Regions from separate parts of the Variovorax sp. H27-G14 genome, predicted to be linked through region 2. Evidence: riboswitches for the same ligand, from Rfam matches in the RefSeq annotation. Region 2 holds a riboswitch; the other holds the start of a gene.

Region 1 (6,189 bases), on a different contig from region 2:
CCATGGGCACGATGATCCAGCGCTTCAAGCTCACCGAGGAGCAGTACCGCGGCGAGCGCTTCAAGGACTTCGAGCGCGACGTGAAGGGCAACAACGAGCTGCTCTCGCTCACGCGCCCCGACGTGATCCGCGACATCCACGAGAGCTACCTCGCGGCCGGCGCCGACCTGATCGAGACCAACACCTTCGGCGCCACCACCATCGCGCAGGAGGACTACAAGATGGCCCACCTGGCGCGCGAGATGAACCTCGAATCCGCCAGGCTGGCGCGCCAGGCCTGCGACAAGTTCAGCACACCCGACAAGCCGCGCTTCGTGGCCGGCGCCCTTGGCCCGACGCCCAAGACCGCGAGCATCAGCCCCGACGTGAACGACCCCGGCGCGCGCAACGTCGACTTCGAGTCGCTGCGCGCGGCCTACTACGAGCAGACCGAGGCGCTGGTCGAGGGCGGGGCCGACGTGATTCTGGTCGAGACCATCTTCGACACGCTCAACGCCAAGGCCGCGCTGTTCGCGGTGGACGAATACTTCGACAACAGCGGCAACCGGCTGCCGCTGATCATCAGCGGCACCGTCACCGACGCCTCCGGCCGCATCCTGAGCGGGCAGACCGTCACCGCCTTCTGGCACAGCGTGCGCCATGCGCAGCCGCTGGCCATCGGCCTGAACTGCGCGCTGGGCGCGGCGCTGATGCGCCCGTACATCCAGGAGCTGGCGCGCGTGGCCGGCGACACCTTCATCAGCTGCTACCCGAACGCCGGCCTGCCCAACCCGATGAGCGACACCGGCTTCGACGAAACGCCCGACGTCACCTCGCGCCTGCTGCACGAGTTTGCGGCGGCGGGGCTGGTGAACATCGTGGGCGGCTGCTGCGGCACCACGCCGGACCACATCGCGGCCATCGGCCGGGCCGTGGCGCCTGTTGCGGGGCGCGCGCTGGGGGGCAACAACGCCGGGTTCTACAAAGAGGCGGCCTGAGCCGGCGGCTTCACGACCCCCGCGGCCGCCTGCCGGTCCCGCGCGATCAACTGCACGAAGCGCTGCGCGCCCAGCCCCAGCGGCCGCTCGCGCGACCACACCACATCGACCCACAGGTCGAGTCCGTTGCTGAGGTTTTCGAACGGAATTTCTATCAGCACGCCCGCCGCCACGTGCGGCTTGGTGAAGTTGCGCTGCAGCCAGCCCCAGCCCAGCCCGGCGGTGATCAGGCTCAGCGCGGCCAGCGCGTTGTCGGTGCGCCAGACGTGCCGCGCGAACACGAAGCGCGGGTCGCTGGTGGCCAGGTCGCGCCCGGCCACCACGATCTGGCGGGTGTTGGTCAGGTGGTCCTCGCGCAACCGGCCGCCGTTGGCGGCAAGCACGGGGTGGTCAGGCGCGATGACGGCCACCATCAGGTCGCTGCCGACCTCCTGAAAACCCTCGCGGCCGTCCAGGCTCGGGCGCTCGAACACCAGCGCCAGCTGGGCGCGGCCGCTGTGCAGCAGCGCCAGCGCATCGGCCTGCGGCGCGGCCAGCACCTCGACCTGCAGCAGCGGATGCTCACGCGCCAGCTCGGCCAGCGGGCCGCTCCACGGCGCCGCCAGCAGCTCGGGCGCAATGGCCAGCGTGAGCCGGTCTTCCAGCCCCTGGGTCAGTGCCAGCGCCTGCACCTGCAGCTGCCGCAACTGCGCCGCCAGCAGCCGCGCCTGCGGCTCCAGCGAGCGGGCGGCGGGCGTGGGCTGGGGCTCGCGGCCGCTGCGGTCGAACAGCGGCAGGTCGAGCTCGGCCTCCAGGTTGGCAATGGCCATGCTCACGGCCGACGGCACCTTGCGCAGCGCTCGCGCCGCAGCCGAAAACGAGCCGTGGTCGATCACGGCCAGAAAGACCTCGACGGTGTCGCTGGAGAAAGCCATGGCGCCAGACCTATCAATAAAACTGAAACAAGTTAACTTTTTATATCAGCGAACGACACATAAAGTCCAGTTATCGCAGTCACGAACCAAGAGAAAAGTCATGCAGGGCATTCAACGTCGCATCGTTTACATCAGCCTTTATGAAGGCATTGCCATCGTCGCCGCCAGCGCGGGGCTGGCACTGATGACGGACGCGGGCCTCGGCCATTCGGGCGTGCTGGCGGTGGGCGCGTCGGTCATCGCGGTGATCTGGAACCTGATCTTCAACGCGCTGTTCGAGCGCTGGGAGTCGCGCCAGGCCGTGCGCGGGCGCAGCGTGCGCCGGCGCATCGCCCACGCCATCGGCTTCGAGGGTGGGCTGATCGCCTTTCTGGTGCCCATGTTCGCCTGGGGGCTGGGCGTGTCGCTCTGGCAGGCACTGGTGATGGACCTGGGCCTGGTGGTGTTCTTCCTGGTCTACACCTTCGTCTTCAACTGGGCCTTCGACCGCGTGTTCGGCCTGCCGGCCTCCGCCATGGGCGACGCACAGCCCGCATAAGCCTGCGCTTACTTATTCCTTGCCGCCCGCCTGCTGGCGGGCATTGGCGGCGCGCAGCGCCAGGGCTGCGCTCAGGCGCAGCCGTTCCGACTCGCTGAAGAGCGTCTCGCGCAGCTGGGCCTGTTCGGTTTCGGAGGCCCGGGCGTAGTAGTCGAGGCGGGTATTCCATTCCTGGTTTTGCTGGTCGAGCGCCGCAAGGTTGCGTGCCACCTCGTGACCGTAGGTCTCGCTGCGCGCGGCAAAGCGCTCCTGCGGGCTGGCGCCGCTCACGTCCAGCGCATCGGTCTGGCGCATGGCGTCGCCGTGGGCCACCGCCTCCTTGCGCGCTTCGCGCTGCGCCTGCGACAGCCACGCTTGCTCGCTCTGTTCGAGTGCGGCGGCGCGTTGCTCCGGTGTGAGGGCGGGGTTGGCAAGCGCCTCCAGCTTGTCGGCCATGAAGTTGTCGTGCCGCATCTGCTCGCCGAACAGGCCCTCGACCTCCTCGGGCCTGAAGTACTGCCGCAGCAGGGCCTCGCGCACCTTCAGTGCTCGGCGCAGGTAGCCCGGGTCGTCGGCGGCGGGCGGCTGCTGGGCGCGCAGGGCTTCCTGCATGTCGACGTAACGTTCCAGCAGGCCCAGCGCGCGCACGCGCCAGTCTTCGCGCAGGTGCTTGGCGAGCAGGGCGGGCGCCCGGGCCATCAGCGTGGCCTTGTCGGGCGCCTGTGCTTCGAACAGGACCTTCTCGAACACCGCGACCAGGTCGCTGCTCAGCAGCGCGTCCACCGCGGCCGGCGCCTGCGGCGCAGGGCGCTCGGGGCCCGGCAACGCCTTCGCTGCCGCCTCGGTCTCGTGGCCGGCCCCTGGCGCTTGCGTGGCATCGACCGTGTCGCGACCCGCCACCAGCCAGATGCCGAGGGCGACCAATGCAGCGCAGCCTGCGCCCCCGAGGATCCAGCGGATGTGCATCAAACGGTCCTCAGAGCCCGGCGTTCTTCAGGCGCACGGCGTGCTCCTTGAATATCTCGGGTACCGCCTTCTCGCGGTACGAGAACAGGCCGTGCTGGGTGTTGCCAAGTACATGGTTGATTGTGTCCAGGTGGTTGTGGCGGTAGTCGCCCAGATGCGTGCCAAGCCGCGTGCTGCAGGTCGCGAGCATGCCGTCGTTGGGCTGGCCGCCGAAGACCATATTGCCGATGGCGGCCAGTAGAAAGTCGGTCGGGTCCAGCAGGCTGTAGCCGGTCGACGCGCCGGACCACGAGTAGTAGCGCACGCCGTTGACCACGGCCGGGCCGCTCTTCACGTCACACGAAGCGCCGGGTGCGGGCCGCCCCTGCGGGTACTTGGCGTTGAACGCCGCGCCACTCGCCGTGGTCAGCGAGGCCAGCGCGCCCAGTGGTTCGTCGGGCCGCAGGTTCGCGTTGCTGCCGCTAAGGAAGTTGGTCTTTCCTGTCCAGTTATTGATCAGCGGCAAAACCACCACGTGGAGGAGTAAGTTCATGCTTGGGCTGGCCAATAGATCCGCCACGCCCGAGCCGCCGTTCAGCCCGCTCACCGACGTGACCGAAGCGACCAGATCGGGTTGCACGGCAGCGACATAGCGCGCCGTGGGCGAGCCTTGCGAGTGGCCGATGAGGTTGTACTTTTGCGAGGGGTTCTTCGACAACGCCCGCAGCGTTCGCAGTTCTTTCAGCAGTTGTTCCCCGCGGATTTCCGACGTGTTGGCGGCGGAGACCTTGGCCACGTAGACCTTGGCGCCCGCTTCGGCCAGCGTGCCGGGAATCCTGTAGAAGTAGTCGATGCCCAGCACGTTGTCGAAGCCGAGCAGGCCATGAACCAGCACCACGGGGTACTTGGTTCTGGCCTCCTCGGAGGCCGCATGGGCCGGGGCTGCGGTTGCCGCGGCGGCGGCGAGGCCGCAGCACAGCGCCACGGCGCGCAGGGTGGTGGCTGCAGTGCGCAGCGGTGCATTTCGGGTGGTCATTTGTCTCTCTCCCTTCACGTTGAAAAAAACGAACGTTCGTTCGGAACGCGGGGTGGATTCTGTGGATTGGTGGCGCGGTGCAAGCCGGGGTTTCCCCTTGTTCGGTTTCGAATCGCCATAAAATAGGCAAATTCCCAAGGAGCGTTGCAGCGGTTGGCCTTTCAGGCCAACTGTCAGGCTTGGGGCGACAACGACGCTCGCCTGTTCGACTCTTCCGCAGGTGAGGCCATGTCCCAGATTCCCGCTCCCGACACTTCAGATTCATCTTTCTCGTCCGCTGCGTCGGCCGTTCCGCCGCCCATGAAGCTCTCCGGTCTCGAACCGGTCGCCATCGGCGCGGACACGCTGTTCGTCAACATCGGCGAGCGCACCAACGTCACCGGCTCCAAGGCCTTCGCGCGGATGATCCTGAACGGCCAGTTCGAAGAGGCCCTGGCCGTGGCGCGCCAGCAGGTGGAAAACGGCGCGCAGGTGATCGACATCAACATGGACGAGGCCATGCTGGACAGCAAGGCCGCCATGGTCCGCTTTCTGAACCTCATTGCCAGCGAGCCCGACATCGCACGCGTGCCGGTGATGGTCGACAGCTCGAAGTGGGAGGTCATCGAGGCCGGCCTGCGCTGCATTCAGGGCAAGGGCATCGTCAACTCCATCTCCATGAAGGAGGGCGTGGACAAGTTCAAGCACGAGGCCAAGCTGGTGCGCCGCTATGGCGCCGCCGCCGTGGTGATGGCCTTCGACGAGAAGGGTCAGGCCGACACCTATGCGCGCAAGGTGGAAATCTGCGAGCGGGCCTACCGCATCCTGGTCGACGAGGTGGGCTTTCCGCCCGAAGACATCATCTTCGACCCCAACATCTTCGCCATTGCCACCGGCATCGAGGAGCACGACAACTACGCGGTCGACTTCATCAACGCGGTGCGCTGGATCAAGGCGAACCTGCCGGGCGCCAAGGTGTCGGGCGGCGTGAGCAACGTGAGCTTCAGCTTTCGCGGCAACGACCCGATGCGCGAGGCCATTCACACCGTGTTTCTGTACCACGCGATTCAGGCGGGCATGGACATGGGCATCGTCAACGCCGGCATGGTGGGCGTGTACGACGACCTGGAGCCGACCTTGCGCGAGCGTGTGGAAGACGTGGTGCTCAACCGCCGCCCCGACGCGGGCGAGCGCCTGGTGGAAGTGGCAGAAACCGCGAAGAGCGGCGCCAAGGACGAGAGCAAACGCCTCGAGTGGCGCGGCACGCCGGAGAACCCGGTGCACGTCAACCAGCGGCTGTCGCACGCCATGGTGCACGGCATCACCGACTTCATCGTGGGAGACACCGAAGAGGCCTACCAGCAGATTCTGGCCAAGGGCGGGCGGCCGCTGCACGTGATCGAAGGCCCGCTCATGGACGGCATGAACATCGTGGGCGACCTGTTCGGCGCCGGCAAGATGTTTCTGCCGCAGGTGGTCAAGTCGGCCCGCGTCATGAAGTCGGCCGTGGCCCACCTGTTGCCCTACATCGAGGAAGAAAAGCTGCGCGACGAGGCCGCGGGGCGCGACGTGCGCACCAAGGGCAAGATCATCATCGCCACCGTGAAGGGCGACGTGCACGACATCGGCAAGAACATCGTCACCGTCGTGCTCCAGTGCAACAACTTCGAAGTGGTGAACATGGGCGTGATGGTGCCGTGCCACGAAATTCTGGCGCGTGCCAAGGTGGAGGGCGCCGACATCGTGGGCCTGAGCGGCCTGATCACGCCCAGCCTGGAAGAAATGCAGTACGTGGCCGGCGAGATGCAGCGCGACGACCAT
Region 2 (6,189 bases):
CCTGCTGGATCATCAGCTGGATGTCGGGCACGCCCAGGTCGGTCAGGTAGCTCGAGTGACCGATGTCGCGGTTGTCGAAGCGAATCACGCGGTGGCGGCCGGTGTCGGCCAGCCGGGCGCAGAAGTCGTCGTCCCACGCGACCATTTGCGCGCCCAGGCCCATCACCAGCAGCAGGGGCGGCGCGCCGGGGTCGCCGAAGCTGTCCCAGGCGAGCTCGACGCCGTTGACGCGGGTGCGCTGTTCGGCGCGGGGCGGGGCTTCAGCCATGGTCGTGGGGAAGGTCGGGGCGTGCGCTGCCGGCCTACTTGCGTTGAAGCATCTTGGTCACTTCGTCCACGTTGGACTGGATGCGCTGGCGCACCACGTCGAACGCGTCGGCCTGCGACTTGGCGGCCAGGTTGGCCAGCTCCTTGATGTCGTCGATGGCACGCTGGAACGACTGGCGGCCCAGCTCGTCGAGCTTGGCGAAGTTTTCCTTCGGGTCCTTGCCGGGCATGCCCTTGGCGGCGCCCTGCCATTCGGTGATGGCGTGCTTGATCATCTCGGTCTGGCGTTGCACCACGGTCTGCAGGCCCTGGTAAGACTTCTCGTTGGCCTCCATCAGCGCCTGCAGGTCCTTGCGGCCGCTGTCCAGCAGCTTGCCGGCGCCGCCGGTCATGTTGAGGTTCTGCAGCCGGTCGGCCATGCCCTTCAGCGGATTGAGCATGTCCGCCGCGTTGGGCATGGCCTGCTTCGCGCCGGCGGTGCCGCCGCTGCTGGAGGGGGTCTTCGTGGCGGCGGCTTTCTTGGCAGTGGCCATGGTGCGGGATCTCCTGTGTCGGGGTGAACGGATGGATGGCAGGGACCGGCCGGACGGCCGAAGTCCCTCGCCACGATACGCCGCACGGGCGCGCGCGACATTGCCGCCCAGACAAAAATGCCTGCGGGATTTCCCTTGGATCACATGGGCGGCGCAAAGCCGTTGCGACCGGCCGTGACGCGCAGCGCCGTGGGCGTGCCGTTCTTGTCCTGCGCGCTGATCATCACCTTGGCGCCGGGCACCAGCAGCGCCTCGGTGCCGGGGCGGAAGGTGACCACGGGTGCGTCGGGCGGCACCACGATGGTCTTCTCGCCGCCCTTGTAGGTCAGGCGCAGCTGCTGGCCGCCGCGCACCGACTTCGGCGCCGCGGCCAGGTCGGCGACGGTGGCGTTGGTCATGGTGCTGTCGGGCAGCAGGTCCCAGGGGCGGTGGCCTTCGCCCGTGCCGCGCGCGGCCTCGGGGAACACCACCACCTCGATGGCTTTCTGCGTGCCGTCGGCCTGCGGCAGGGCGGCGGTGCCGATGTAGCTGCCGCGCTTGATGTCGGACAGCTTGATGCGGTAGACCTCCGACACCGGCATGTCGGCCGGGCGCGCCAGGCTGACGACTTCGCCGCCGCGGTCCTGCACCACGAGGGTCTTGGCGTCGACGCGCACGATGGTGCCGCGGATGCGCACGGGGTCGGAGCTTTGGGCCGCGGCAAGCAGCGGGGCGCCGGCGATGAACAGCGAGGCCGTGGCGAGCAACGCCGAAGAGAGTCGGATGGACATGAGACGGGAGCTTTCGTGAGGTTGGGGGAGCGACCCGTTTTACGCCCTGGCCGCCAAACGTGCTTTCCGTGATGTGGGATACCCCAGCGTTTGGCGCCACCTTTGGCCCCGTCTACAATCCGCCGTTCCGAGGAGCGTTGCAGCGCCGTCAGGCGTGAGGCTCGGACCACATCGCAACCACGCTCATCCGCTGTTCTCGCGGTGAGTCCTTTTTCCGTCAGACCCCCCGAACGCAGTGGCATCTTTCAAACCAGTTTTGGAGTTCTCATGAGCGCAGTTCTCAAGCCCGCCCCCGTTTTCACCGCCGACCAGGCCATTGCCGACCTGTCCCTTGCCGCCTGGGGCCGCAAGGAAATCCGCATCGCGGAAACCGAAATGCCCGGCCTGATGGCCATCCGCGAAGAGTTCTCCAAGGGCCAGGCGCTCAAGGGCGCGCGTATCACGGGCTCGATCCACATGACCATTCAAACGGCCGTGCTGATCGAAACGCTGCAGGCCCTGGGCGCCACCGTGCGCTGGGCGTCGTGCAACATCTTCTCCACGCAGGACCATGCCGCCGCCGCCATTGCCGAAAAGGGCACGCCGGTGTTCGCGGTGAAGGGCGAGACGCTGAAGGACTACTGGGACTACACCCACGCCATCTTCGAGTTCGGTCCCAAGGGCTCCAAGGGCGAAGGCCCCAACATGATCCTGGACGACGGCGGCGACGCCACGCTGCTCATGCACCTGGGCCAGCGCGCTGAAAAGGACCTGGGCGTGCTTGCCGACCCGACCAGCGAAGAAGAACGCATTCTGTACGCCGCCATCAAGGCCAAGCTGGCCGTCGACAGCACCTGGTACACCCGCAAGGCCGCCGAAATCATTGGCGTGACCGAAGAAACGACCACCGGCGTGCACCGCCTGAACGAGATGTCCGCCAAGGGCACGCTGCAGTTCCGCGCCATCAACGTGAACGACTCGGTCACCAAGAGCAAGTTCGACAACCTGTACGGCTGCCGCGAGTCGCTGGTGGACGGCATCAAGCGCGCCACCGACGTGATGATCGCCGGCAAGGTCGCTTGCGTGGCCGGCTACGGCGACGTGGGCAAGGGCTCGGCCCAGGCACTGCGCGCACTGAGCGCCCAGGTGTGGGTGACTGAAATCGACCCGATCAACGCCCTGCAGGCCGCCATGGAAGGCTACAAGGTCGTGACGATGGAATACGCCGCCGACAAGGCCGACATCTTCGTGACCACCACCGGCAACAAGGACGTCATCACGCACGACACCATGGTCAAGATGAAGGACCAGGCCATCGTGTGCAACATCGGCCACTTCGACAACGAGATCGACGTCGCGTCGATCGAGAAGTACGAGTGGGAAGAAATCAAGCCCCAGGTCGACCACATCACCTTCCCGGACGGCAAGAAGATCATCCTGCTGGCCAAGGGCCGCCTGGTGAACCTGGGCTGCGGCACGGGCCACCCGAGCTTCGTGATGTCGTCGTCGTTCGCCAACCAGACCATCGCCCAGATCGAGCTGTTCACCAAGCCCGACGCCTACCAGGCCGGCAAGGTCTACGTGCTGCCCAAGCACCTGGACGAAAAGGTCGCGCGCCTGCACCTGAAGAAGGTTGGCGCCATGCTCACCGAGCTGACCGACTCCCAGGCCGCCTACATCGGCGTGAGCAAGAACGGCCCTTACAAGCCGGACACGTACCGGTATTGAGAGCGCATGCGCGCTGATCAATTGTTGGTGGAACGCGGCCTGGCCGCGTCACGTTCGCAGGCCGTGCGGCTCATTGCCGGCGGCATGCGCTGGCGCGATGCGGGCACGAGCGATGCCTGGCGCTCGGTCGTCAAGAACAAGGACGAGGTGCCCGACGCCGCGGAGCTCGAACTCGACGACGACGCCGAGGCACGCTATGTGTCGCGCGGCGGTCTGAAGCTCGAAGGCGCGCTGACGGTGAGCGGCGTCGACCCGGCCGGCAAGCTGTGCCTGGACGTGGGCCAGTCGACCGGCGGCTTCACCGACTGTCTGCTGCAGCGCGGCGCCGTCAAGGTGGTGGGCGTCGATGTCGGCCACGGGCAGCTGCATGCGCGGCTGCGCGAGGACGAACGCGTGGTCGCCATCGAAGGCGTGAATGCGCGGGCGCTGACGGCCGCCGACCTGGTTGAAGAGCCCGATGAGTCCGACGGGTCTGAAGACGGCGGCGACATCGCACCGTCGGAAGACACCGGGGAGGCTTCCGCCCCGCGCTTCGACCTGATCGTGGGCGACCTGTCGTTCATTTCGCTCACGCTGGTGCTGCCGGCGGTGGTCGCTTTCCTGGCCGGCGACGGCCAGTTGCTGATGCTGGTCAAGCCGCAGTTCGAACTGCAGCCGGGCCAGGTCGGCAAGCACGGCATCGTGCGCGACGAGTCCATGTATGCGGTGGTCGAAAAGCGCCTGCATGACGCCTGCGCGGCGCTCGATCTGAAGGTGCTGCGCTGGTTCGACAGCCCGATTGCAGGTGGCGACGGCAACCGCGAGTTTTTCATTCATGCCGTTCGTGCCGACCGGGCGAACGACGCTTCCTGAGGAGACGCAGGTGCGCCTTCCGTTGAGTTTCGAATTCTTCCCGACCAAGACGCCTGAAGGCGCGGTCAAGCTGCGCGCCGTGCGCCAGCAGCTGTATGTGCGCAAGCCGCAGTTCTGCTCGGTCACCTACGGCGCGGGCGGCTCCACGCACCACGGCACCTTCGGCGCGGTGACGGAAATTCTGTCGGAGGGCGTGGACGCGGCCAGCCACTTCTCGTGCATCGGCGCCACCCGCGCCACGGTGCGCGAGCAGCTGGCGGAGCTCAAGGCCATCGGCGTGAAGCGCCTGGTGGCGTTGCGCGGCGACCTGCCCAGCGGCTACGGCATTGGCGGCGAGTTTCAGTATGCGAGCGACCTGGTCGCCTTCATCCGCGAAGAGACCGGGCATTACTTTCACATCGAGGTGGCCTGCTACCCCGAGATCCATCCGCAGGCCCGCTCGCCCGAAGCCGACCTGCAGGCCTTTGCCGCCAAGGTGAAGGCCGGCGCCGATTCGGCGATCACGCAGTACTTCTTCACCCCCGAGGCGTACTTTCGCTTCGTGGACGATGCGCGCAAGCTCGGCATCGACACGCCGATCGTGCCAGGCATCATGCCCATCACGAGCTCGACGCAGCTGATGCGCTTCTCGGACGCCTGCGGTGCCGAGATTCCGCGCTGGGTGCGCCTGCGGCTGCAGGGCTTCGGTGACGACACGGCGTCGATCAAGGCCTTTGGCCTGGACGTGGTGACGGAGCTGTGCGCGCGGCTGCGCGACGGCGGTGCCCCGGCGCTGCACTTCTACACGATGAACCAGTCGGCGGCCACGCTGGCTGTGCTGGAGCGCCTGGATTGAGAGGGCGCACGGCCGCCGCGGCGCATTCGTTGCGCGGGGCGTTGCGCCTCGTCGTCATTGCCGCGGGCTGCGCGCTCGCAGGCTGTGCCATGCCACCGGCCACGGATGTCGAAGGCGGCAAGCTGCAACCGCTGCCGAGCGCCATTGCGGTGCCGCCCGGCGCAGCGCCCCGCTCGAACGTGCCGTCGGTGCGCTATGACCTGGCCGTGTCGGGCGCGGCCGAACTCACGCCGGACGACGGCGTGCCCGGCGACGACGGGCCGCGCGACATCTTCGAGCGCGGCGGCGCGTCGTGGTACGGCATTCAGTTTCATCAGCGCAAGACCGCCAGCGGCGAGCGCTTCGACATGACCGCCATGACGGCGGCCCACAAGACACTGCCCTTCAACACCCGCGTGTGCGTGCGCAGCCTGGTCAACGGCAGCGAGGTGCTGGTGCGCGTGAACGACCGCGGCCCCTATGCGCTGGGCCGGGTCATCGACCTGAGCCGCGCCGCGGCCGACCGCATCGGCCTGATCGGCCTGGGCATCAAGCAGGTGGCGCTGACCGTGGTCGACCACGACGGCATGCGTTGCGGCGGCTTGCCGGTGGAGGCGAGCGACGCACAGGCGCCGCAGGCTGCCGCAGAGCCGGCCCAGCGCGCCAGGGTGCAGGTGCCCGCGCGGCGCAAGGTGATCGTGCCGCAGCGCCGCCGCAACTAGAGGCGGCGCTAGGCGGCGCTGTTCCCGGGCCGGGCTAGCCGCCCGACTCGAGCGAAAAGGTGGCGTTGCGGTCCTGCCCCAGGCGCTCCGCCAGCTGCGGCAGTGCCGCGGCCAGCAGCGGCTTGAGCGTGTAGGGCGGATTGATCAGGAACATGCCGCTGGCCGGCAGACCCGGGCGCTGTGTTTCGCCCGATGCGGCGTCCTTCGTGATCTTGCTCGACTTGACCGTCAGCGTGGCGTGCAGCCACGACTTGCCGGACTTGGTCGCCATCGTCTTGAGGCGGCGCGGCAGGTCGTGCGCCTCGGGGCGCGGAATGATCGGGTACCACACCGCATAAGTGCCCGTGGCAAAGCGCTTGAGCGCCTCGGCCGCAAAGTCGAGCACGCGGCCGTAGTCGGTCTTCATCTCGTAGCTCGGGTCCATCAGCACCAGCGCGCGGCGCGAAGGCGGCGGCAGGAACTTGGTGGCGCTGCCGAAACCGTCTTCATTCAGCACGGAAATTTGCCGCCCGGCCTCGAGCTGG

Evidence for each region. A riboswitch is a leader RNA that binds a small molecule or an ion and turns the genes downstream of it on or off. The one in region 2 is predicted to bind S-adenosylhomocysteine.
Region 1: it holds a riboswitch for S-adenosylhomocysteine, as region 2 does, so the genes downstream of both, metH (methionine synthase) here and ahcY (adenosylhomocysteinase) in region 2, are expected to answer to the same signal.

What each region holds. Positions count from the first base shown of each region.
Region 1 covers NZ_JAYLVN010000022.1:79,662-85,850, reverse strand. The annotation lists gene VLK31_RS31540 (homocysteine S-methyltransferase family protein) at 1-977, shown strand, start outside; gene VLK31_RS31535 (LysR family transcriptional regulator) at 959-1,891, opposite strand; gene VLK31_RS31530 (PACE efflux transporter) at 1,992-2,429, shown strand; gene VLK31_RS31525 (lipase secretion chaperone) at 2,442-3,374, opposite strand; gene VLK31_RS31520 (esterase/lipase family protein) at 3,385-4,389, opposite strand; S-adenosyl-L-homocysteine riboswitch at 4,522-4,595, shown strand; gene metH (methionine synthase) at 4,690-6,189, shown strand, end outside.
Region 2 covers NZ_JAYLVN010000016.1:24,414-30,602, reverse strand. The annotation lists partial or broken gene VLK31_RS27310 (alpha/beta fold hydrolase) at 1-145, opposite strand, end outside; gene phaP (TIGR01841 family phasin) at 303-800, opposite strand; gene VLK31_RS27300 (hypothetical protein) at 941-1,570, opposite strand; S-adenosyl-L-homocysteine riboswitch at 1,694-1,762, shown strand; gene ahcY (adenosylhomocysteinase) at 1,838-3,277, shown strand; gene VLK31_RS27290 (TlyA family RNA methyltransferase) at 3,284-4,129, shown strand; gene metF (methylenetetrahydrofolate reductase [NAD(P)H]) at 4,140-4,964, shown strand; gene VLK31_RS27280 (septal ring lytic transglycosylase RlpA family protein) at 5,054-5,665, shown strand; gene VLK31_RS27275 (23S rRNA (adenine(2030)-N(6))-methyltransferase RlmJ) at 5,700-6,189, opposite strand, start outside.